Regions from separate parts of the Chromobacterium rhizoryzae genome, predicted to be linked through region 2. Evidence: predicted binding sites of a transcription regulator. Region 2 holds the regulator's gene; each other region holds the start of a gene.
The links. Region 2 encodes HrcA, which represses chaperone genes, less so after heat shock. Its sites were predicted from a motif close to ATTAGCACTCGNNNNNNNCGAGTGCTAAT; they were not measured.
Positions count from the first base shown of each region.

Region 1: the regulator HrcA is predicted to act here: its motif matches at 4,480-4,508, upstream of groES (co-chaperone GroES).
Region 3: the regulator HrcA is predicted to act here: its motif matches at 2,128-2,156, upstream of rpoH (RNA polymerase sigma factor RpoH).

Region 1 is NZ_CP066126.1:4,375,639-4,382,655, forward strand. Features, by position in the region: gene JC616_RS19900 (cytochrome b) at 1-861, opposite strand, end outside; gene petA (ubiquinol-cytochrome c reductase iron-sulfur subunit) at 876-1,460, opposite strand; gene JC616_RS19910 (Nif3-like dinuclear metal center hexameric protein) at 1,575-2,321, opposite strand; gene groL (chaperonin GroEL) at 2,443-4,083, opposite strand; gene groES (co-chaperone GroES) at 4,134-4,421, opposite strand; gene JC616_RS19925 (MraY family glycosyltransferase) at 4,575-5,678, opposite strand; gene galE (UDP-glucose 4-epimerase GalE) at 5,865-6,869, shown strand.
Region 2 is NZ_CP066126.1:1,542,424-1,549,440, reverse strand. Features, by position in the region: gene mltB (lytic murein transglycosylase B) at 16-1,026, opposite strand; gene hrcA (heat-inducible transcriptional repressor HrcA) at 1,157-2,179, opposite strand; gene recA (recombinase RecA) at 2,490-3,542, shown strand; gene recX (recombination regulator RecX) at 3,551-4,006, shown strand; gene JC616_RS07080 (SRPBCC domain-containing protein) at 4,009-4,467, shown strand; gene alaS (alanine--tRNA ligase) at 4,544-7,017, shown strand, end outside.
Region 3 is NZ_CP066126.1:545,640-552,656, reverse strand. Features, by position in the region: gene ftsY (signal recognition particle-docking protein FtsY) at 1-382, shown strand, start outside; gene ftsE (cell division ATP-binding protein FtsE) at 443-1,096, shown strand; gene ftsX (permease-like cell division protein FtsX) at 1,093-2,001, shown strand; gene rpoH (RNA polymerase sigma factor RpoH) at 2,187-3,050, shown strand; gene JC616_RS02480 (PglL family O-oligosaccharyltransferase) at 3,123-4,907, opposite strand; gene JC616_RS02475 (PglL family O-oligosaccharyltransferase) at 4,983-6,800, opposite strand; gene JC616_RS24490 (pilin) at 6,854-7,017, opposite strand, start outside.

The sequences.
Region 1 (7,017 bases), 2.5 Mb from region 2:
CTGGTCGAAGTTGGGCTTCTCCAGGAAGTAACCGCCCATTTCCGGCATGAAGAAGACAATGGCCGAGAACACGATTAGGAACACCACCACGCCCAGCACATCCTTGACGGTGTAATACGGGTGGAAGGGAATGCCATCCAGGGGAATGCCCTTGTCGTCCTTCAGCTTCTTGATCTCAACTCCGTCCGGGTTGTTGGAGCCCACTTCGTGCAAGGCGATCAGGTGAGCCACCACCAGCGCCAGCAGCACCAGCGGCACCGCGATCACGTGCAGCGCGAAGAAGCGGTTCAGCGTGGCGTCGGACACCACGTAGTCGCCGCGGATCCACACCGACAGGTCCGGACCGATTACCGGGATGGAGCCGAACAGGTTGACGATCACCTGCGCGCCCCAGAACGACATCTGGCCCCAAGGCAGCAGATAACCCATGAAGGCTTCCGCCATCAGGCACAGGAAGATCAGCGTGCCGAACACCCACACCAGTTCGCGCGGTTGCTTGTAGGAACCATAGATCAGGCCGCGGAACATGTGCAGATAGACCACCACGAAGAACATCGAGGCGCCGGTGGAGTGCATGTAGCGGATGATCCAGCCGCCGGCCACATCGCGCATGATGTATTCGACCGAGGCGAAGGCGACCGGAATGCCGGCGCCATTCAAGGTGCCGTCCGGTTTGTAGTTCATGGTCAGGAAGATGCCGGTAACGATCTGGATCACCAGCACCAGCATGGCCAGCGAACCGAAGAAGTACCAGAAGTTGAAGTTCTTCGGCGCGTAATACTCGGTGACGTGCTCTTTGAGCATCGACGATAACGGAAAACGTTCGTCCACCCAGTTGAGCAGCTTTTGTCCTTTAGTCATGTAGCCCCCTCAGCTTATTTGTCTTCGCCAATCAGCAGGCGGGTGTCGGACAGATATTTGTGCGGCGGAATTTCCAGGTTCTTCGGAGCCGGCACGCCTTTATAGACGCGCGCGGCCAAGTCGAACTTGGAACCATGACAGGGGCAATAGAAGCCTCCCACCCAGTCCGGGCCCAGATCGGCGGGCGCGATGTCCGGACGGTGGGTCGGCGAACAGCCCAAATGCGTGCAGATGCCGACGGCGATCAGCAGCTCAGGCTTGATCGAACGGTGCTCGTTCTGGCAATACGTCGGCTGCTGATCCATTTCGGACTTGGGATCCACCAGCTTCTCGTCCAGCTTCGGCAGGTTTTTCAATTGCTCCGGCGTGCGGTTCAGCACCCATACCGGCTTGCCGCGCCACTCGACGTTGATCTTCTGGCCCGGCTCGATCTTGCCGATATCCACCTCGACGGGAGCGCCGGCGGCCTTCGCCCTCTCGGACGGGAAGAAACTCATCAGAAACGGCGTCGCCACTCCGGCCGCCGCCACACCACCAACAGCGCTGGTTGCAACCGTCAGAAAGCGACGGCGCCCCGCATCGACTTGTTGTTCACTCATTACAGTCATCCTCAAACGTGGAAACCGAGCCCAAAACTGCCTGATTTTACCCGATTCCGAGTAGGGACTTGAAGCTTCTATGCAAATAAATTGGCCGAAGCCCTGCCTAGCCGCCTAAACCGGGTTGGAAATGTCTACAAATTCAACACTTATGCCATGAAGCTGAGCCAGGCGCTCGCCCAAAGCCTTGATGCCAAAACGCTCCGTGGCATGATGCCCCGCAGCGATGAAAGCCACATCACACTCCATTGCCATATGATGATTTTGCTCGGACGCTTCGCCGGTGATGAAGGCGTCCACGCCCAGATCGATGGCTTCGGCGAAAAAACTCTGCGCGCCGCCGGTGCACCAGGCTATGCGCGAAATCGGTTTGTCCGCCCTGCCCAACAACAAAGCCTCGCGCCCCAGACGAGCGGAAACGTGTTCACGGAAATCACTCGCACTGCCGCCTCGCCACCACGCCCCATGCCACAGCAAACCCTGTTCACCGCCCTGCCCCTGGGCCTCCAAATCCAGCACCTTGCCCAACATCGCGTTATTGCCCAGCTCCGGATGCGCGTCCAAAGGCAGGTGGTAAGCCAGCAAGTTAAGATCATGCTCCAGCAGCGTCTTGACCCGCTGGCGCTTCATTCCGCAAATCCGGGCGTCTTCCCCCTTCCAGAAATAACCGTGGTGCACCAGTACGGCGTCCGCTCCGCGCGACGCCGCGGCATCGATCAAAGCTTGCGAAGCGGTGACGCCTGTCACCAGCTTGCGCACCGCCTGCCGCCCTTCCACCTGCAAGCCGTTAGGCGCATAGTCTTTGAAGCGCCAGGGCTCCAAAATCGTGTCCAGACTGCTCAGCAAGGCCTTCAATTCCATCACGCACTCCTTAACTTAATATATGCCCCGGCCTTATTTTGCCAGAAGCCAACGCATTTTAAGCCCGCAAAAGAAAAACCCCGCCGTAGCGGGGTTTTTCAAAGCCTAAGGAGGCGTTGGCTTACATCATGCCGCCCATGCCGCCCATGCCGCCCATATCCGGCATGCCGGCCGCCGGCTTGTCTTCCGGCAATTCAGCGATCATGCAGTCGGTGGTCAGCATCAGGCCAGCAACCGAAGCCGCGTGCTGCAGAGCGGAGCGGGTTACCTTGGCCGGATCCAGCACGCCCATTTCCAGCATATCGCCGTACTCGCCGCTAGCCGCGTTGTAACCGAAGTTGCCCTTGCCTTCCAGCACCTTGTTCACCACGACCGACGGCTCTTCGCCAGCGTTCTTGACGATCTGGCGCAGCGGCGCTTCGATGGCCTTCAGCACGATCTTAACACCCGCGTCTTGATCGGCATTGTCGGTTTTCAGGCTGTCCAGAGTGGAGCGGGCGCGCAGCAGAGCAACGCCGCCGCCAGCCACAACGCCTTCTTCCACAGCGGCGCGGGTAGCGTGCAAGGCGTCTTCAACGCGAGCCTTTTTCTCTTTCATTTCCACTTCGGTGGCAGCGCCAACCTTGATCACCGCAACACCGCCGGCCAGCTTGGCCACGCGCTCTTGCAGTTTCTCGCGATCGTAATCGGAAGTGGCTTCTTCCATCTGCTTGCGGATCTCGCCCACGCGCGACTGGATCTCGGCCGCTTGGCCGGCGCCGTCGATGATGGTGGTGTTTTCCTTGCCCACTTCAACGCGCTTGGCTTGGCCCAGCATTTCCAGCGAAGCTTTTTCCAGGGTCAGGCCCACTTCTTCGGCAATCACGGTGCCGCCGGTCAGGAAGGCGATATCCTGCAACATGGCTTTGCGACGATCGCCAAAACCCGGGGCTTTAACGGCTACCACTTTCAGGATGCCGCGGATGGTGTTGACCACCAGAGTGGCCAGCGCTTCGCCTTCCACGTCTTCTGCGATGATCAGCAGCGGGCGGCCGGACTTGGCCACTTGCTCCAGAACCGGCAGCAGATCGCGGATATTGGAGATTTTCTTATCGAACAGCAGGATGAAGGGATTGTCCAGAGCGGCAATCTGTTTGTCCTGGTTGTTGATGAAGTACGGGGACAGGTAGCCGCGGTCGAACTGCATGCCTTCCACCACGTCCAGTTCGTTGTTCAGGCTCTTGCCGTCTTCAACGGTGATCACGCCTTCCTTGCCCACTTTTTCCATGGCATTGGCGATGATGTCGCCGATGTCGGAATCGGAGTTGGCGGAGATGGAGCCAACCTGAGCGATTTCCTTGGTGGTGGCGCACGGCTTGGCGATCTTGGCGATCTCACCCACCAGCGAGGCAACGGCCTTGTCGATGCCGCGCTTCAGGTCCATCGGGTTCATCCCGGCGGCAACGTACTTCATGCCTTCCAACACGATGGCTTGAGCCAGCACGGTGGCGGTGGTGGTGCCGTCGCCAGCCACGTCGGAAGTCTTGGAAGCGACTTCTTTCACCATCTGCGCGCCCATGTTCTCGAACTTGTCCTTCAGTTCGATTTCCTTGGCGACGGATACGCCGTCCTTGGTGATGGTCGGCGCGCCGAAGGAGCGGTCCAGCACCACGTTGCGGCCTTTCGGGCCCAGGGTCACTTTAACGGCATCAGCCAGAATGTTGACGCCGGTTACCATCTTGGCGCGAGCGGAATCACCAAACTTTACGTCTTTAGCAGCCATTCTTTAAATCTCCAGAATTCTGAGTTGGGGAAGTTCAGATGTGGGTCGGATTACTCAACGATGCCCATTACATCTTCCTCGCGCATCACGAGGACTTCATCGCCGTCAACCTTGACGGTCTGACCGGAGTACTTGCCGAAGATGACTTTGTCGCCAACCTTCAGCTCCAGCGCACGACGCTCGCCGTTTTCCAAGATCTTGCCGTTGCCTACGGCCAGCACCTGGCCCATGTCCGGCTTCTCTGCGGCTGCGCCCGGCAGAACGATGCCGGAAGCGGTTTTTTCTTCAGCCTCGAGGCGCTTGATAACAACACGGTCGTGCAAAGGACGAATTGCCATGGATCTCTCCTGTTACAGTGGCTGTTGAGAGTTGAAACCTGTTTGAGTTGAGGCGAGCGTTAGCACTCACCTGCTGCGAGTGCTAATGATAGGGACGAGCGGGAGGGTTTTCAAGAGCCTGCCGTAGCAATTTTCGGCAGGCCCAAGATAGCGTCAGAGACGAGTCGACTTACGCAGCAACATCCAGCGAGGAGTGCGGAAACGGACAATCATACGATACAGATAGATGTAACTGGCGATGAAGACCAACACAAAGCCAATCAGTACAGGGGTGTTGTTCCAGAAAAGCATTGCAGGCACCACTGAGAACGACGATAGCGCCCACAGATATGGGGAGGTCAAACTATTGCGCTGGGTCAGATGAACCGCATCCCGAGAACCTACCATCCACCGCACCAGCCGTTTATATATCAGCATATGCAAATGCAGCCCATCCGGCATTCCTGGCGACATCCCGCGCAAGAACTTCTTCCTGTATATGGAGTACAAGGTTTCAAACACAGGATAGATAACACACAACAAGGGAAACCAAGGAGACACCTGTTGATGCCTTGCCACCAACAAGACCGCCACCTCCGCAATCATGAACCCCACCAAATAGGCCCCACCATCTCCGGCAAAGATCAGCCCACGGGGAAAGTTCCAAAACAGAAATCCCGCAATTGCGCCAACCATCGCAAAACAAATCCCCATCAACATTGCATCCTGCACCTTGAAAGACACATAGGCTATGGCCAAGAAAATAAAAATAGACACCATACCGGAGAGACCATTGTAGCCATCAATAATGTTAACAGCATGCGCAACACCACCAACAGCAACAACAGTAAGCAACAACGAAAGCACCCAGAAGTGCACCAAAAGACTATCCAGCCAAGGGATGTCCAGCCTCTGGAGCCCTGCCCTTAACAAAAAATACCCTAGCCCCGCCGAAACGAACGTGGCCAGTAAACGAGGCATTGGCCCCACTCGCTTAGTGATATCCTCAAGGAGACCAGCCACAAATGCAGGCAAGGCGACCAGCAGCACTAGTAACACCTGTACATCACCTAGAAGCCAAGCCAACAAACAGCTTCCGGCAGTCAAGCCTAGCGCTATCGGTACCCCACCAATGCGTGGAACTGGCCTAGCATGAAATTTCTGCACTCCCCCCAAATCATGATCAGCCGAGAAACTCTCATGCAGGTGGGCGAAATGGATCAAGCACATCCCTACTACTAGCGACAAAAACGTAGCCAACAATAAGATTTGCAGCATTACACGCCTCTTTAAAACGTGGAGATGACACCACTTAGCATCACCCCAACAGTACCAAAATTGAGCTTATCATTGTAAGCGGCTCACCATTCTCAAGCTACCGTTTTCATGCAACAATGATCGACTAGACGTTTCGCATCCCTCCACCTTGCAAAGCATGCAATTGATTTTAGGTTTTAATTTAAAATGACTATTTTAGTTACCGGCGGCGCAGGCTACATAGGCTCCCACACATGCTTGCAACTACTCGAAGCCGGCAATCAAGTTGTCGTGCTAGACAACCTATGCAACAGCAAGGTCGAGTCTCTCAAACGGGTACAAGCCCTAACCGGCAAATCACTTACCTTCATCCAAGGGGACGTTCGCGACACAGCAGCGCTGTCGACCGCTTTTACTCACTCAATCGAAGCCGTTGTACACTTTGCGGGTCTCAAAGCCGTTGGCGAATCCACTGAAAAGCCAATTGAGTATTATGACAACAATGTTAATGGCACACTCCAGCTATTGCATGCCATGCAACAGCACCAAGTCCACACTCTCGTTTTCAGCTCATCAGCCACAGTCTACGGCAATCCCGCCACGGTACCAATCCGTGAAGACTTCCCCTTGTCCACCACCAACCCCTATGGCCGCAGCAAGCTAATGATTGAGGACATACTTCGTGATCTGAGTAAAGCAGAGCCAAATTGGAATATTGGGCTACTCCGCTACTTCAATCCAGTCGGTGCCCATGAAAGCGGGCAAATTGGCGAAGATCCGAATGGTCCCCCTAACAACTTAATGCCGTACATCAGCCAGGTTGCTGTTGGCAAGCGCAAGACCCTACAAATTTTCGGAAACGACTATCCCACCCAAGATGGCACTGGGGTCCGTGACTATATTCACATTGAAGATCTCGCAAATGGCCACCTCAAAGCGCTGGACACACTTCGGACCAAAGGCGGCCTAATCACCGTCAACCTTGGAACTGGGCACGGCTATTCCGTACTGGAAATGGTGCAAGCCTTCGAAACGCACAGTTGTCGTCCCATCCCTTATGAAATAGTCTCTCGCCGCCCCGGCGACATCGCTGCTTGCTGGGCAGATCCAACCGAAGCCCAGCGCTTATTGAACTGGAAAGCAGAAAAAGGACTGGACGCTATGTGCAAAGACAGCTGGCGCTGGCAGGAGCAAAATCCTAACGGCTACTGATTTGCACCATCTACACAAATGGGACGAATCCAAGAATGAGCGGGTTGGCGTGACCGCTCAAGCAAGCAGACACATAAATAGGCCCAACTGCAACACCACACACTTCAGGGCATTTTCGCACAAATCCAACCCAAACCCACCTCTTCCA
Region 2 (7,017 bases):
GGGCGGCGCGCGGCGTCACGGCTGGGCCGCGGCCTGGCCCGCCAGATAGCGCTGGCGCAGCTGATCCGCGATTTCCTGCACCGCCTTGGCGTACAGCGTGCTGCGGTTGTAGCGAGTGATCACGAAGAAGTTGTTGAGGCCCAGCCAGTATTCGGTGACGCCGGGCGCCGTTTCCAGCGGCACCAGCACCGCCGGCACGTCGTCGGCCACCGGCGACTGCGGCGTCACGCCCATTTTCTTCAGCTCGCCCACGGTGTAGTGCAGATTGAATTTGTCGGCGATCAGCTGATCGATCTGCGGCCCCGGCTGCACGCTGGCCGGCAGGATCACGTCGTCGCCGTGGCGCCAGCCGTGGCGCTGGAAGTAATTGGCCACGCTGCCGATCGCGTCGTCCGGATCGCTCCAGATGTCGCGGTGGCCGCTGCCGTCGAAATCCACCGCCCATTTGCGGAAGCTGGACGGCATGAACTGCGGCCAGCCCATCGCGCCGGCGTAGGAGCCCTTCAGCGTCAGCGGGTCCTTGCCCTCCTCCTTGGCCAGCAGCAGGAACTCGGTCAGCTCCTTGCGGAAGAATTCCGCGCGGCGCGGGTAATCAAAGCCTATGGTGGACAAGGCGTCCACCAGGCGGAACGATCCGGTGTTGCGGCCGTAATGGGACTCCACGCCCAGGATGGCGACGATGAGCTCGGGCGCCACGCCGTATTGCTGCTCGGCCCGCGTCAGCGCGGCCGCGTTGGCGCGCCAGAACGCCACGCCGTCGGCAATGGTCTTTTCCCCCACCGTGGAATTGCGGAACTGATACCAGGGGCGCGAGGTGGACGGCTTGTCCAGAATCTTGATGATGTTGGGCTTGAGTTCGACATTGGCGAACACCGCCTCCAGCTCCGGGCGGTTGAACTGGCCGCCGGCCACTTGCTCGTCGATGTAGCGCTGCACGTCCGGACGCGCCAGAAAGGCCGCGTCGGCCTGCGCCAGCTGGAAGGAGAACAGAGCCGCCAACGGGGCCAGTTTAAGCAAAGATTTCATGGGCTGGTTTCTGAATAAGCGTTTTTGACTTAGCCGCGCTCCTCGAAGAACGCGGCGCGAAAACTATAGCCGCAGACCTCGCGTCAAGCCTTGCGGCGGCCAAAACCGGCGCACGGCCGGCGCACGGGCGTTAGGCCCGGAACGACAAGGCGCTGGACACCAGGCGCGCGGTAATGTCGACGATAGGGATCACCCGCTCGTAAGCCATCCGGGTGGGACCGACCACGCCCAGCGCGCCGACCACCTGGCCGTTGATCCGGTAAGGCGCGGTCACCACCGAGCATTCGTCCAGCGTCATCACGCCAGACTCCTCGCCGATGAAAATGTTCACGCCCTGCGCTTCCCGCCCCTGGTTCAGCAGCTTTAGCAGCTCGGTCTTGCGTTCGAACACGCTGAACAACTGACGCAGCCGCGACAAGTCCTCGGACAGGTCGCTCACCTCCAGCAGCCGGCTGCCGCCGGCCACCACCACCGCGGCGCTGCTGGCCGCCATCGAGCTCTGCCCCAGGCGGATCGCCGCCGACATCAATTCGGCGATGTCGCCCTGCAGCTGGCGCAACTCGTCCGCCACCCGGCTGGCGATACGATCCAGCCCCTGGCCGGCGTAATGCTGGTTGATGAAATTGCCGGCCTCTATCAATTCCGACGGCGTGTAATCGCGTTCGGTGGTCAGCAGATGGTTCTGCACGTCCCCGTCCAACGTCACCAAGATCATCAGCACCCGCCGCTCGGACAGGCGCAGGAATTCGATCTGGCGAAAGGCGATGTCGGAGCGCTGCGGCGTGACGATCACGCCGGCGAAATGCGTCAGCTCGGACAGCAAGGAGGACGCGGACTGGGCGATGCGCTGCGGGCTGTCCGGCTGCAGATTCAGTTCCAGCTCGTGCAGCGCCGCCTCTTCCAAAGGCCGGATGGTGAGCAGACGATCGACGAACATGCGGTAGCCGCGCGCGGTGGGCACCCGGCCGGCCGAGGTGTGCGGCGCCGCGATCAGCCCCATCGCCTCCAGCTCCGCCAGCACATTGCGGATGGACGCGGACGACAGCTCGACGCCGGGCAGCATGGACAGGGTTTTGGACCCCACCGGCTGGCCGTCGACGATGTAGCGTTCGATCAGGACCTTGAGCAGGTGTTGCGCGCGTTCGTTCATCATGATGGCTTCATTGTACACAGGGTGGACACTTGTAAAAGTGGTCGCAATCACAACTTTTTCAAGCGAGATCGCGGTTTCCCGTCCCGAAGGACGGTATCGCCGGCAAGCGGCTCTGCCGTTGGCCAAGGCTTTATGAGATAATCGACGGCATCTTTTCGGCTATCGGCGCGGCAAGCGCGAGCGCGACGGGGCAAGCCCGCCGGCGCCGCGCAAACCCCTGTCCGGCATCGGGTTTTCCCCGCCGCCATGGACACGGCTCGCCGCTGGCCGAGCATTCATTTTGTTTAGCGCCCCCCACACTGGAGACAGCATGGCATCCGAAGACAAGAGCAAAGCGTTGGCCGCGGCCCTTGCCCAAATTGAAAAACAGTTTGGCAAGGGTTCGATCATGCGCATGAGCGACAACCAGATCAACGAAAACCTGCAAGTGGTCTCCACCGGCTCGCTGAGTCTGGACCTGGCGCTGGGCGTCGGCGGCCTGCCGCGCGGCCGCGTGGTGGAAATCTACGGCCCGGAGTCGTCCGGTAAAACCACCCTGTGTCTGCAAGCGGTGGCCGAGATGCAAAAATTGGGCGGCACCTGCGCCTACATCGACGCGGAAAACGCGCTGGACCCGCAATATGCGCAAAAGCTGGGCGTCAAGGTCGACGACCTGCTGATCTCGCAGCCGGACACCGGCGAGCAGGCGCTGGAAATCTGCGACATGCTGGTGCGCTCCAGCGGCGTCGATCTGATCGTGATCGACTCGGTGGCCGCCTTGGTGCCCAAGGCTGAAATCGAAGGCGAGATGGGCGACAGCCACGTGGGCCTGCAAGCCCGCCTGATGAGCCAGGCGCTGCGCAAGCTGACCGGCAACATCAAGCGCACCAACACCCTGGTGATCTTCATCAACCAGATCCGCATGAAGATCGGCGTGATGTTCGGCAACCCGGAAACCACCACCGGCGGCAACGCGCTGAAGTTCTACGCCTCCGTGCGCCTGGACATCCGCCGCACCGGCGGCATCAAGAAGGGCGAGGAAGTGATCGGCAACGACACCCGCGTCAAAGTGGTGAAGAACAAGGTGTCGCCGCCGTTCCGCCAGGCCGATTTCGAAATCCTGTACGGCGAGGGCATCTCCCGTCAGGGCGAGATCATCGAACTGGGCGTCAAGCACGGCTTCATCGACAAATCCGGCGCCTGGTACGCCTACAACGGCCAGAAGATCGGCCAGGGCAAGGACAACACCCGCGAATGGCTGAAGTCCAACCCGGAAATCGCCGCTGAAGTGGAGCGCAAGATCCGCGACGCGGTGGGCATCAAAGTGGAAATCACCGAAGGCCAGCCGGACGAAGAGTTCGCCGACGACGCGCTCGACGCCTGATTCCCTGAATGGAAAAAAGCCTGAGGGCGCGAGCCGTCGATCTCCTGTCCCGCCGCGAATACACGCGGCGGGAGCTGGAGCGGCGGCTCGCTCCGTTTGCGGAGAGCCCGGAACAATTGACGGCCTTGCTGGATGATCTGGCCGAACACAGCTGGCAGTCCGATCAGCGTTTCGCCCAGCAGTTCGCCGACAGCAAGGGCCAGCGCTACGGCAGCCGCCGCCTGCAACAGGAAATGCGTCAACGCGGCGTGGACGCCGAACTGATCCGCGACACCTTGCAAGGCCGCGACGACCTTGCCGCCGCCCAGGCGCAATGGCGGAAGAAGTTCGGCCAGCTGCCGGACACGCCGCAGGAGCGCGCGCGCCAGATCCGCTTTCTGGCCGGACGCGGCTTCCCGATGTCCGTGATCGGCAAGGTGCTCAGCGGCACCGCCGACGACGACTTTTCCGCCGACGAGGACTGAGCATGCAAACGCGCGGCATCGCCACCCATATCGACATAGACGCCGCGCCGTCCGCGGTCTGGCGCGTGCTGTGCGACTGGGCAGCCTACCCGGAATGGAACCCCTTCATCGTCGGCCTGCACGGCCGCCAGCAGATAGGGTCTCGCCTGGTGGTCAGCGTCCATCCGCCCGGCCGGCCGCGGCTGACCTTCCGCCCGCGGCTGGAAGTCTTGCAAACGGCGGAGGAGCTGGTGTGGCTGGGGCGCGCGCTGCTGCCCGGCCTGCTGGACGGCCGCCACAGTTTTCGCCTGGAAGCGCTGGAAAACGGCGGCACCCGCCTGCATCACGGCGAAACTTTCAGCGGCCTCTTGCTGCCGCTGTTCGGCCAGACGCTGCTGGCCGACACGCGCAAGGGTTTCGAATTGATGAACCAGGCGCTCAAGCGCCGCGCCGAAACCCTTGCCAGCGCCGGCGCGGCTTGACACAATCAGCTGTCCGCGCCGCTCTGGGTTCAAGCCCCCAAAGCGGCCCAGAATTCGCAATCTTACGAAATCAAACATGAAAACCTCTGAAATTCGCCAGAAATTCCTGGATTTCTTTGCCGGCAAAAACCATCAGGTGGTGCCCTCCAGCAGCCTGATCCCCGGCAACGACCCCACGCTGATGTTCACCGTCGCCGGCATGGTGCAGTTCAAGGACGTGTTCCTGGGCTTTGAAAAACGCGATTACACCCGCGCCACCACCAGCCAGAAATGTCTGCGCGCCGGCGGCAAGCACAACGACCTGGAAAACGTCGGCTACACCGCGCGCCACCACACCTTCTTCGAAATGCTGGGCAACTTCAGCTTCGGCGATTACTTCAAGCAGGACGCCATCACCTTCGCCTGGGAATTCCTGACCGGCGAGCAATGGCTGAACCTGCCCAAGGACAAGCTGCTGGTCACCGTCTACGCCTCCGACGACGAAGCCTACGACATCTGGCACAAGAGCGTGGGCCTGCCGGCCGACAAGATCATCCGCATCGGCGACAACAAGGGCGCGCCGTACGCCTCCGACAACTTCTGGACCATGGGCGACACCGGCCCCTGCGGCCCCTGCACCGAGATCTTCTACGACCACGGCCCGAGCGTGGCCGGCGGCCCTCCGGGCAGCCCGGATGAAGACGGCGACCGCTTCATGGAAATCTGGAACAACGTGTTCATGCAGTTCAACCGCGACGAGTCCGGCACCCTGCATCCGCTGCCCAAGCCGTCGGTCGACACCGGCATGGGTCTGGAACGCCTGTCCACCGTGCTGCAACACGTCAAGTCCAACTACGAGACCGACGCGCTGGCCTGCCTGGTGCGCGCCGCGGCGCGCGAAACCGGCATGGCCTACAGCCAGGACGTGCCGTCGCTCAAAGTGATCGCCGACCACATCCGGGCCTGTTGCTTCATGGTCGCCGACGGCATCTTGCCGTCCAACGAAGGCCGCGGCTACGTGCTGCGCCGCATCGCCCGCCGCGCCATCCGCCACGGCTACAAGCTGGGCCAGAAAGGCCTGTTCTTCCACAAGATCGTCGCCGACCTGGTGGCCGAGATGGGCGACGCCTATCCGGAACTGCGCGAGAAGCAGGCGCATATCGAAGACGCGCTGCGCGCCGAGGAGATCAAGTTCGCCGAGACGCTGGAAATCGGCATGGGCCTGGTGGACTCCGCGCTGGAAGGCGGCAAGACCAAGCTTGACGGCGACACCATCTTCAAGCTCTACGACACCTTCGGCTTCCCGGTGGACCTGACCGCCGACATCTGCCGCGAACGCGACATCCACGCCGATCTGGAAGGCTTCGAGCACGCGATGGAAGCGCAGCGGGAGCGCGGCCGCGCCGGCTCCAGCTTCAAGATGACCGGCAAGGTCAGCTACAGCGGCGCCGACACCTGCTTCCACGGCTATGATTCCGCCAGCACCGACGCCAAGGTCTTGGCGCTGTTCAAGGGCACCGAGGCCGTCGCCGCGCTGGAAGCCGGCGAAGAAGGCATCGTGGTGCTGGACGACACCCCCTTCTACGCCGAAGGCGGCGGCCAGGTCGGCGACGTGGGCGAGATTTCGCTGCAAGGCGGCATCGGCGCGCTGTTCGACGTCAACGACACCCAGAAGATCCAGGCCGCGGTGTTCGGCCACAAGGGCAAGCTGGCCCGCGGCCGTCTGGCCGTCGGCGACAGCGTGACCGCCACCATCGATCTGCACGCGCGCGCCGCCAGCGCCCGCAACCACTCCGCCACCCACCTCTTGCACGCGGCGCTGCGCCACGTGCTGGGCGACCATGTCGCGCAGAAGGGCTCGCTGGTGAATCCGGAGCGCACCCGCTTCGACTTCGCCCACGGCGAACCGGTCAGCGCAGAACAGATCGCCGAGCTGGAGCGCGTGGTCAACCGCGTGATCAGCCACAACTTGCCGGTCAAGGCCGAAGTGATGAGCATGGAAGCCGCGCAGAAATCCGGCGCGATGATGCTGTTCGGCGAAAAATACGGCGATGAAGTGCGCGTGCTGACCATGGGCGACTTCTCCGCCGAACTGTGCGGCGGCACCCATGTGCAGCGTACCGGCGACATCGGCCTGTTCAAGATCGTGGCGGAAAGCGGCGTCGCCGCCGGCGTGCGCCGCGTCGAAGCCGTCACCGGCGAAGGCGCCATCGCCCACATCCAGGCTCAGGACGCCCTGCTCAAAGAGGCGGCCGGCGCGCTGAAAGCGCAGACGCTGGACGAGGTGGCCGCCAAGATCGGCAGCCTGCAGGACAACGTCAAGACCCTGGAAAAAGAGCTGGCCAAACTCAAGGGCCAACTGGCCGCCTCCGCCGGCGACAGCCTGGCCGACGGCGCGGCCGACGTCAACGGCGTCAAGGTGCTGGCGGTGGAACTGCCGGGCGCGGACAACAACGCGCTGCGCGAAACCCTGGACAAGCTGAAGGACAAGCTGGGCTCCGCCGCCATCGTGCTGGCCGCCAAGGGCGACGGCAAAGTGGCGCTGGTGGCCGGCGTCACCGCCGACCTGAC
Region 3 (7,017 bases), 1.0 Mb from region 2:
CCAGGCCGCGGTCGCCCGCGGCATCGACATCGTGCTGGCCGACACCGCCGGCCGCCTGCCCACCCAGTTGCACCTGATGGAGGAAATCAAGAAGGTGAAGCGGGTGATCCAGAAAGCCTTGCCCGACGCGCCGCATGAAATCATCCTGGTGCTGGACGCCAATATCGGCCAGAACGCCATCACCCAGGTCAAGACCTTCGACGACGCCCTCGGCCTGACCGGGCTGATTCTGAGCAAGCTGGACGGCACGGCCAAGGGCGGCGTGATCGCGGCCATCGCCAAGCAACGTCCGGTTCCGCTGCGTTTTGTCGGCGTGGGCGAAAGCATAGACGACCTGCGGCCGTTCAAGGCCAAGGACTACATCGACGCGCTGTTCGACTGAACGCATCAGCCATTGCAAGCTCTCACTCTTGCCGTCACCAGCTAACGCGGGAACAGAATAATGATCCAGTTCGACCAGGTCACCAAGCGCTACCCAGGTGGCAATGAAGCTCTGAAAAACCTGTCTTTCAACATCGACACCGGCGAGATGGTCTTCCTCGCCGGCCATTCCGGCGCCGGCAAGTCCACCTTGCTCAAGCTGATCGCCGGCATAGAGCGCGCCACCGCGGGCGGCGTCGTCGTCAACGGCCAGAACCTGTCCAAGCTGCGCTCCAGCCAGATCCCCTATGTGCGCCAGCACATCGGCCTGGTGTTTCAGGACCACAAGATCCTGTTCGACCGCAGCGTGTTCGACAACGTGATGCTGCCGCTGGACATCATCGGCTTCGATCGCCGCGACGCGGCCAAGCGCGTGCGCGCCGCGCTGGACAAAGTCGGCCTGCTCGGCAAGGAAAAGAGCATGCCGATCCGCCTGTCAGGCGGCGAGCAGCAGCGCCTGTGCATCGCCCGCGCCGTGGTGCACCGCCCCAGCATCCTGCTGGCCGACGAACCTTCCGCCAACCTGGACCGCGCCTATGCGCTGGACATCATGGAATTGTTCAAATCCTTCCACCAAGTGGGCGTCACCGTATTGATCTCCGCTCACGACGAGACCCTGATGGAAGACTACGGCCGCCGAATCATTCGCCTGCGGGAAGGACAATTTGCCGCATGAAACATTATCTCTATCTGAACTGGCAAAGTGCCAAACTCGCGCTGATCAAGATTCTGCGGCAACCTTTCGGCAGCTTGCTGACCTTGCTGATGCTGTCGCTGGCGCTGGCCTTGCCGCTCTCGCTTTATCTGGCCGTCAGCAGCGTGCAAGACTGGGTGGGCCGGCTGAGCGCCACGCCACAAGTCACCCTGTTCATGGAACAGTCATCGGAAGAGGCGGACCTGGCCGCGGTGACCTCCACGCTGACGCATCACCCCAAAATCAAGAGCTACAGCTTCGTCAGCAAGAGCAAGGCGCTGGCCGATATGGAAAAGCGCAACGGCCTGCCGGGCCTGGCCGACGGTCTGGACAGCAATCCGCTACCGGATGCCTTCGTGGTCACGCCGAAGGCGCTGGAGCCGCGTGAGCTGGAGATGCTGCAAAAAGAGCTCTCCGGCCTGCCCATGGTGGAACAGGCGCAATTCGACGCGGACTGGGCCAAACGTTTGTACGGCATGGTGGAAATGGGCAAGCATCTGACCTGGTTCATGGCCATCGCCCTGGGCCTGGCGCTGGTGCTGGTGACCAATAACGCGATCCGGATGCAAATCCTGGCGCGCCAGGACGAAATCGAGGTGTCCAAATTGATAGGCGCGCCGGACAGTTTCATCCGCCGCCCCTTCATGTACCACGCGATGTGGCAAGGCATCCTGGCCGGCTTGGCCGCCTGGGCGCTGACCGGTTGGCTGACCTCGGTGGCCAATCCGGCGATTCGCGAATTCGCCCAGTTGTACGGCGAACGGGTGGAACTGCGCAATCTGAACCCGATCGAACTGGCAGTCGCCGTCGCCGTCTCCGCCCTGCTGGCGATGCTGGGCGCCCGCCTCGCCTCCGACCATCATCTGCGCAAGATAGAACCCAAATGAAACGCGGCCGTTTGCACGCGCATGTAAGCGGCGCAACAACTGTTAATCAGAGCAAACGGCGTCGGCGCACCGGCTGCGCTACTATCGAGACGATAGAAAAAATCATTGGCGCTGGAACCTTTCATTGCTAGCACTCTCCATATACGAGTGCTAACATATCACTACCCAAGGAGGTAGTTATACAGATGACCACAACATTTGCTTTGCCCGTCCCGTCCACCAGCGGCAGCCTGGAGCAATACATCCAAGCTGTGAACAGCGTACCCATGCTGACGCCTGAGCAGGAAAACGAGCTTGCAACGCGCTTCCAGGAGCAAAACGACCTGGAGGCCGCGCGCCAGCTGGTGCTCTCGCACCTGCGCGTGGTGGTATCGATTTCCCGCGGCTACTCCGGATACGGCCTGCCGCAAGCCGACTTGATTCAGGAAGGCAATATCGGCCTGATGAAAGCCGTCAAACGCTTCGAACCCGATCGCGGCGTGCGCCTGTTTTCCTTTGCCGTGCACTGGATCAAGGCCGAGATTCACGAATTCATCCTGCGCAACTGGCGCCTGGTGCGCATCGCCACCACCAAGCCTCAGCGCAAGCTATTCTTCAACCTGCGCAGCATGAAGAGCAGTTTCTCCGCGCTGTCGGAAAACGAGGCCCGCCAAATCGCTGCCGATCTGGGCGTCAAGCCGGAAGAAGTCCGCGAGATGGAAACCCGCATGAGCGGTCAGGACATCGCCTTGCTGGCGGACGACAACGACGACGACGGCTACGCGCCGATCGACTGGCTGGCCGATCATCACAATGAGCCCACCCGCGAGATGGAGCGCCGCGCGTTCGACCATCTGCAGACCGAAGGCCTGCAACAGGCTTTGGCCACGCTGGACCCGCGCAGCCGCCGCATCGTTGAAGCGCGCTGGCTGGCCGACGACAGCGGCTCCACGCTGCACGAGCTGGCCGCCGAATTCGGCGTGTCCGCCGAGCGCATCCGCCAGATCGAAGCCAAGGCTTTGGGCAAAATGAAGACCGCGCTCAGCCAAGGCGTGGTGATAGAAGGCTAAGCGTCTTCCGCTCAATAAAAAACCACAGGCCTCAGCCTGTGGTTTTTTTGTGTCCCGAGCACTAGAAAGCGCTTACTCCAACATGGTCTGGTACTTGGCCGGCAGCTTGGCGTAGGCCTCGCGGGCCACTGCGCGCAGGGGTTCCCATTCAGCCCTGTCATCGTCCAGCGTACCCAGAAACACGCCGGCGTAAGTGGGGAACGATGCCAGCGTCGTCCGCAAGGTCTGCTCCGCCTGAACCTGCCTCCCCGCCAAGATTTCCAACTGCGCGCGCTTCAGCATCACTTCCGGATAAGGACGGAACGCGGTCAGCCGGTTCTCCAGCGTCAGCTTGCGCTCAAGTTGCTCCGGCCCTACTTTCAAGTAGTCGTCCACGGTGTAAAGCGCATGGTAGGCGAACAGCGGCTTGGTGTCCGCGATCTCGATCAGACGCTCCATCCGCGTTGCATCGCGCTTGGCGTCATTGGTCGGCGTATACAAGCCCACCAGCTCCCAGAACATCGACAGACTGCTGATCGACAGCCAACCCACCCAGACCAGCGCCGCGAACAGCGGCAGACGCAGCGGCCAAGCCAATTGCCTATCGCCGCGCGGCGCCATTGCGGCGAAGATCACCAGCATTGCCAGGAAGTAGTAATACCACAGCGGATACTCCAACATGCTGTGCGTCAGCGTCACCGCCAGGCAGCCCAAAGCCAACACCCCTTCCAGAGTGGCGCGTCGGCCAAAGAACGGCCACAGCGCCCAGGCAAAACCGCCGACGATCAATAAGGTGGCCACGCCGCCCATCTCGGCCAGCAATTGCAGCACCAGGTTATGGGAATTGGTGAACAAGCCGCTGTTGAAGCCGGATGCGGCGAATTGCGGCAGAGGCTGCAAACGCACGCTCTCCGCGGCAAACTGCGACCAACCCACCCCCGTCAGCGGATGCGACTGGAAGCTCAACCATGCTTTGTGCATTTCGGCGAAACGCCGCGAACCCATATCGTCGCCATTGGCCGCCAGACGGGCCAGGCCGGAAGTATTCTGCAAGTTTTCATGCGTCAGCCAGGAAATCAGCTGATTGAACCAAGGCAGGGCGAACTGCATCGCCAATACTACCAGGCAAGACAACCACATCGCCCACAGCATCCGGCGCGACTCCGCGCTGCCGATGCGCCAATGCCACAGCGCGGCCAGACCGGACAAAGCCACCAAGTACAATAGAATGGTTCGCGAACCTGCCCAGCCCAACATCAAGGCCAGGCCGAGCACCAGTATCGCCAAACCCCAACGCGGCAGCCGGCCGGCCGCGTACAAATACACGCCGGCCACTACCGACCACATCAAATAATGCGCGTATTGATTGCGCTGGCCGATATGGCCAAAAATATTACTGGTAGGATGCGAGCCATCGTAAAACAAGCCCAGCTCCGCGGCGTAACCGGTCAACTGAGCCACGCCTATCGCCGCCTGCACCAAGCCGCCCACAATCAAGGCCCAGGCCAACCAGACCGCGAACGGCCGCTCCCCCATTTCCTCGCGCAAGGACACGGTGACCGCCGCGAGCAAGCCCGCAGCCAGCCAGGCCAAGGCGGTGGCGTAATTCATCCCGGGGAACAAGGCCTCCACCCAGAACGGCTGCCCGGCCCACAGCAGGCCCATGGCCAGACACCACCAGGCGCTGCGCGGCATGTAGCGGAATAACGATCCGCTAGGCAACAAGAAGACCGCCGCCGCCAGCAGCAGCCAGACCACATTGATTTCGCCAAACCACTGCGGCAGCGGCACATAGTGGATGCGCGAGGCGAAAGGCAGGATGGCGATGAGGCATAGGGCCAGCATCGCCAGGAATGTGGAAAATCTTTGAGCGCTCATATTACGGCAGTCGTTTGCTAGATGGAGGACGCAGGATACCGCAAGCAGGCGCTCAAACAAACCGGATCCTGGCGGTCAAAACAAGGGCTTGCGCGTCACGGGCGCGGCCACGGTCATTGTTGCTGCACGCTGAGCCTCCTCACTATGTGCGGGATATTTGGCATATGCCCGTCCAGCAACTTCCGCCATCTCTCGCAGTGGTAGGATCTCAGGCTCAGAGCGCATCCTCAGAGCAACGATAAAACCCGCAACATACTCAGGGTAGCTGGCGATTGCCATTGCAAGCCCTTGCTTCGCTCTATCCGGATCTCCATTTAAAGCACGCAAAATCGCAAGCTTAACCAATATATTAGGATAAGGCCGATAACGCGCCAAACGCTCGAACAGCGCCAACTTTAATGGCAGTTCCTCTTTGGAGGGCTGCAAATAATTCGCCAGCGCCATATCTGCATCCCATGCCCAAAACGGATGCAGGCTGGCTACGTTAAGTGCCTTGACAGCCACCAATCTATCGCCAAGCAAAGGCGCGGGCTTGCTATATTTCACAATCCCCCAGTAAATAGGCATACTAGTAGCCACATAAGTCCAGCACATTACAACAGCGGTCACAATAAGCACTCGCCTTAGCACAGGCCTAACAATTAACTCGAACTTAAAAATAGGAGAAGCTGAAAAAATCACAATCAGCATAATCAAAAATGGAAGATACCATAGTGGGTACTCAAACAAGCTATGAATCAAAATCATAGACAGAATAGAAATCAGCAGTAAATTTTCAGCGCTTTGCTTCCCTCGTTTAAAGTAAGGCACAACACCAAAAACACCCCCCATCAAAACAATCAAAAAACCAATGCCACCTGTTTCCGCCAACAACTGGAAAATCAGATTATGGCTATTTGTAAAAAGCCAGCTTTCTGGCACCTTTGGAAAACCAGAAAAAGCCTCTGCCCAAACAGACTCAGCTGCATACCCCCCCAGACCAACACCAAGCATAGGATGCTCCATAAAAACATCCCATGCTTTAGCCCACTCTACTCTTCTTCTTGCCCCCAACCCGCCTTCTAGAATCCGCTCCACTCCACTATGCGTATTTAGATCAATTCCCAAAAATCTCAATAACGCAATAATTTCCCCACTAAATAACTGAGTCAGAATAATCACAAAAACTGTAAATACAATAGCCACAGCCATTCGACGCACATCACAACTTCTACAATTTGACCGCAGCCATAGCCATGCCAATAAAACCACCCCCAAGCTATACGCCAGAGGCAACCTGGCACCAGTCCAGGATATCAATAATGCCAAAACAACTATGCTCACAGCAAAAACCGTGCAACCCAATCGCTCTATCGCTCGTAAATAACATGCAGAGAGGCAACCCCACATCAAGAATTGCGCATACTGATTCCGCTGCCCAATATTACCCATAATATTGCCAGCCGGATTATTCATATCAAATAAAACTAAACCATGCATTTCCCTGGCCAGGCCCAACAACTGTATCCAGCCCAAGCATGCTTGCAATAGAGAGCTGACTAAAACAAAGCTAGATAGAATATAAAAAAAAGTCGATATGTTTTTTTCAAAATAAAATGGAATACACAATGCCACCAGAAAAATAAGCAGAAAAACAAGCCCTATTTCCAAAGAGTCAAATTTATTTTGAGCCACTCCTAAAACAGCAAAAGCAAGCAGAGAAATTGCAAACGGGCTCAGATACAACTTTACGTCATCGATCAAAGTACAGATCAAACACAGGCTAAGAAAAGTCAATGCTACTGCGCTAGAAACCCAATCTGGTAACGGGTAAAATCTAGCAAAACTAAAAAATGGCAATATAATTGCCAAAAACAAAAAACAGAAAAACCAATGAAATGATTTTTTAAACATAGCTATCCGTCAAAAAAGGCCCCCACAGGAGCCTTCTTGATAAACGCAACTACTTAGCGGCAGTTTGCAGGCAGATACTGAGATGGAATCGGGTTGGAAGTTCCAGCGCTACATGTCCATGCCACCGAGCCACTAGCCAAGGTTCCTGTCAAAGTGAATTGATTAGCTGTACTGGTTACATTTCCACCAACAGCAGAAGCATTAAGCGCCACTGTTA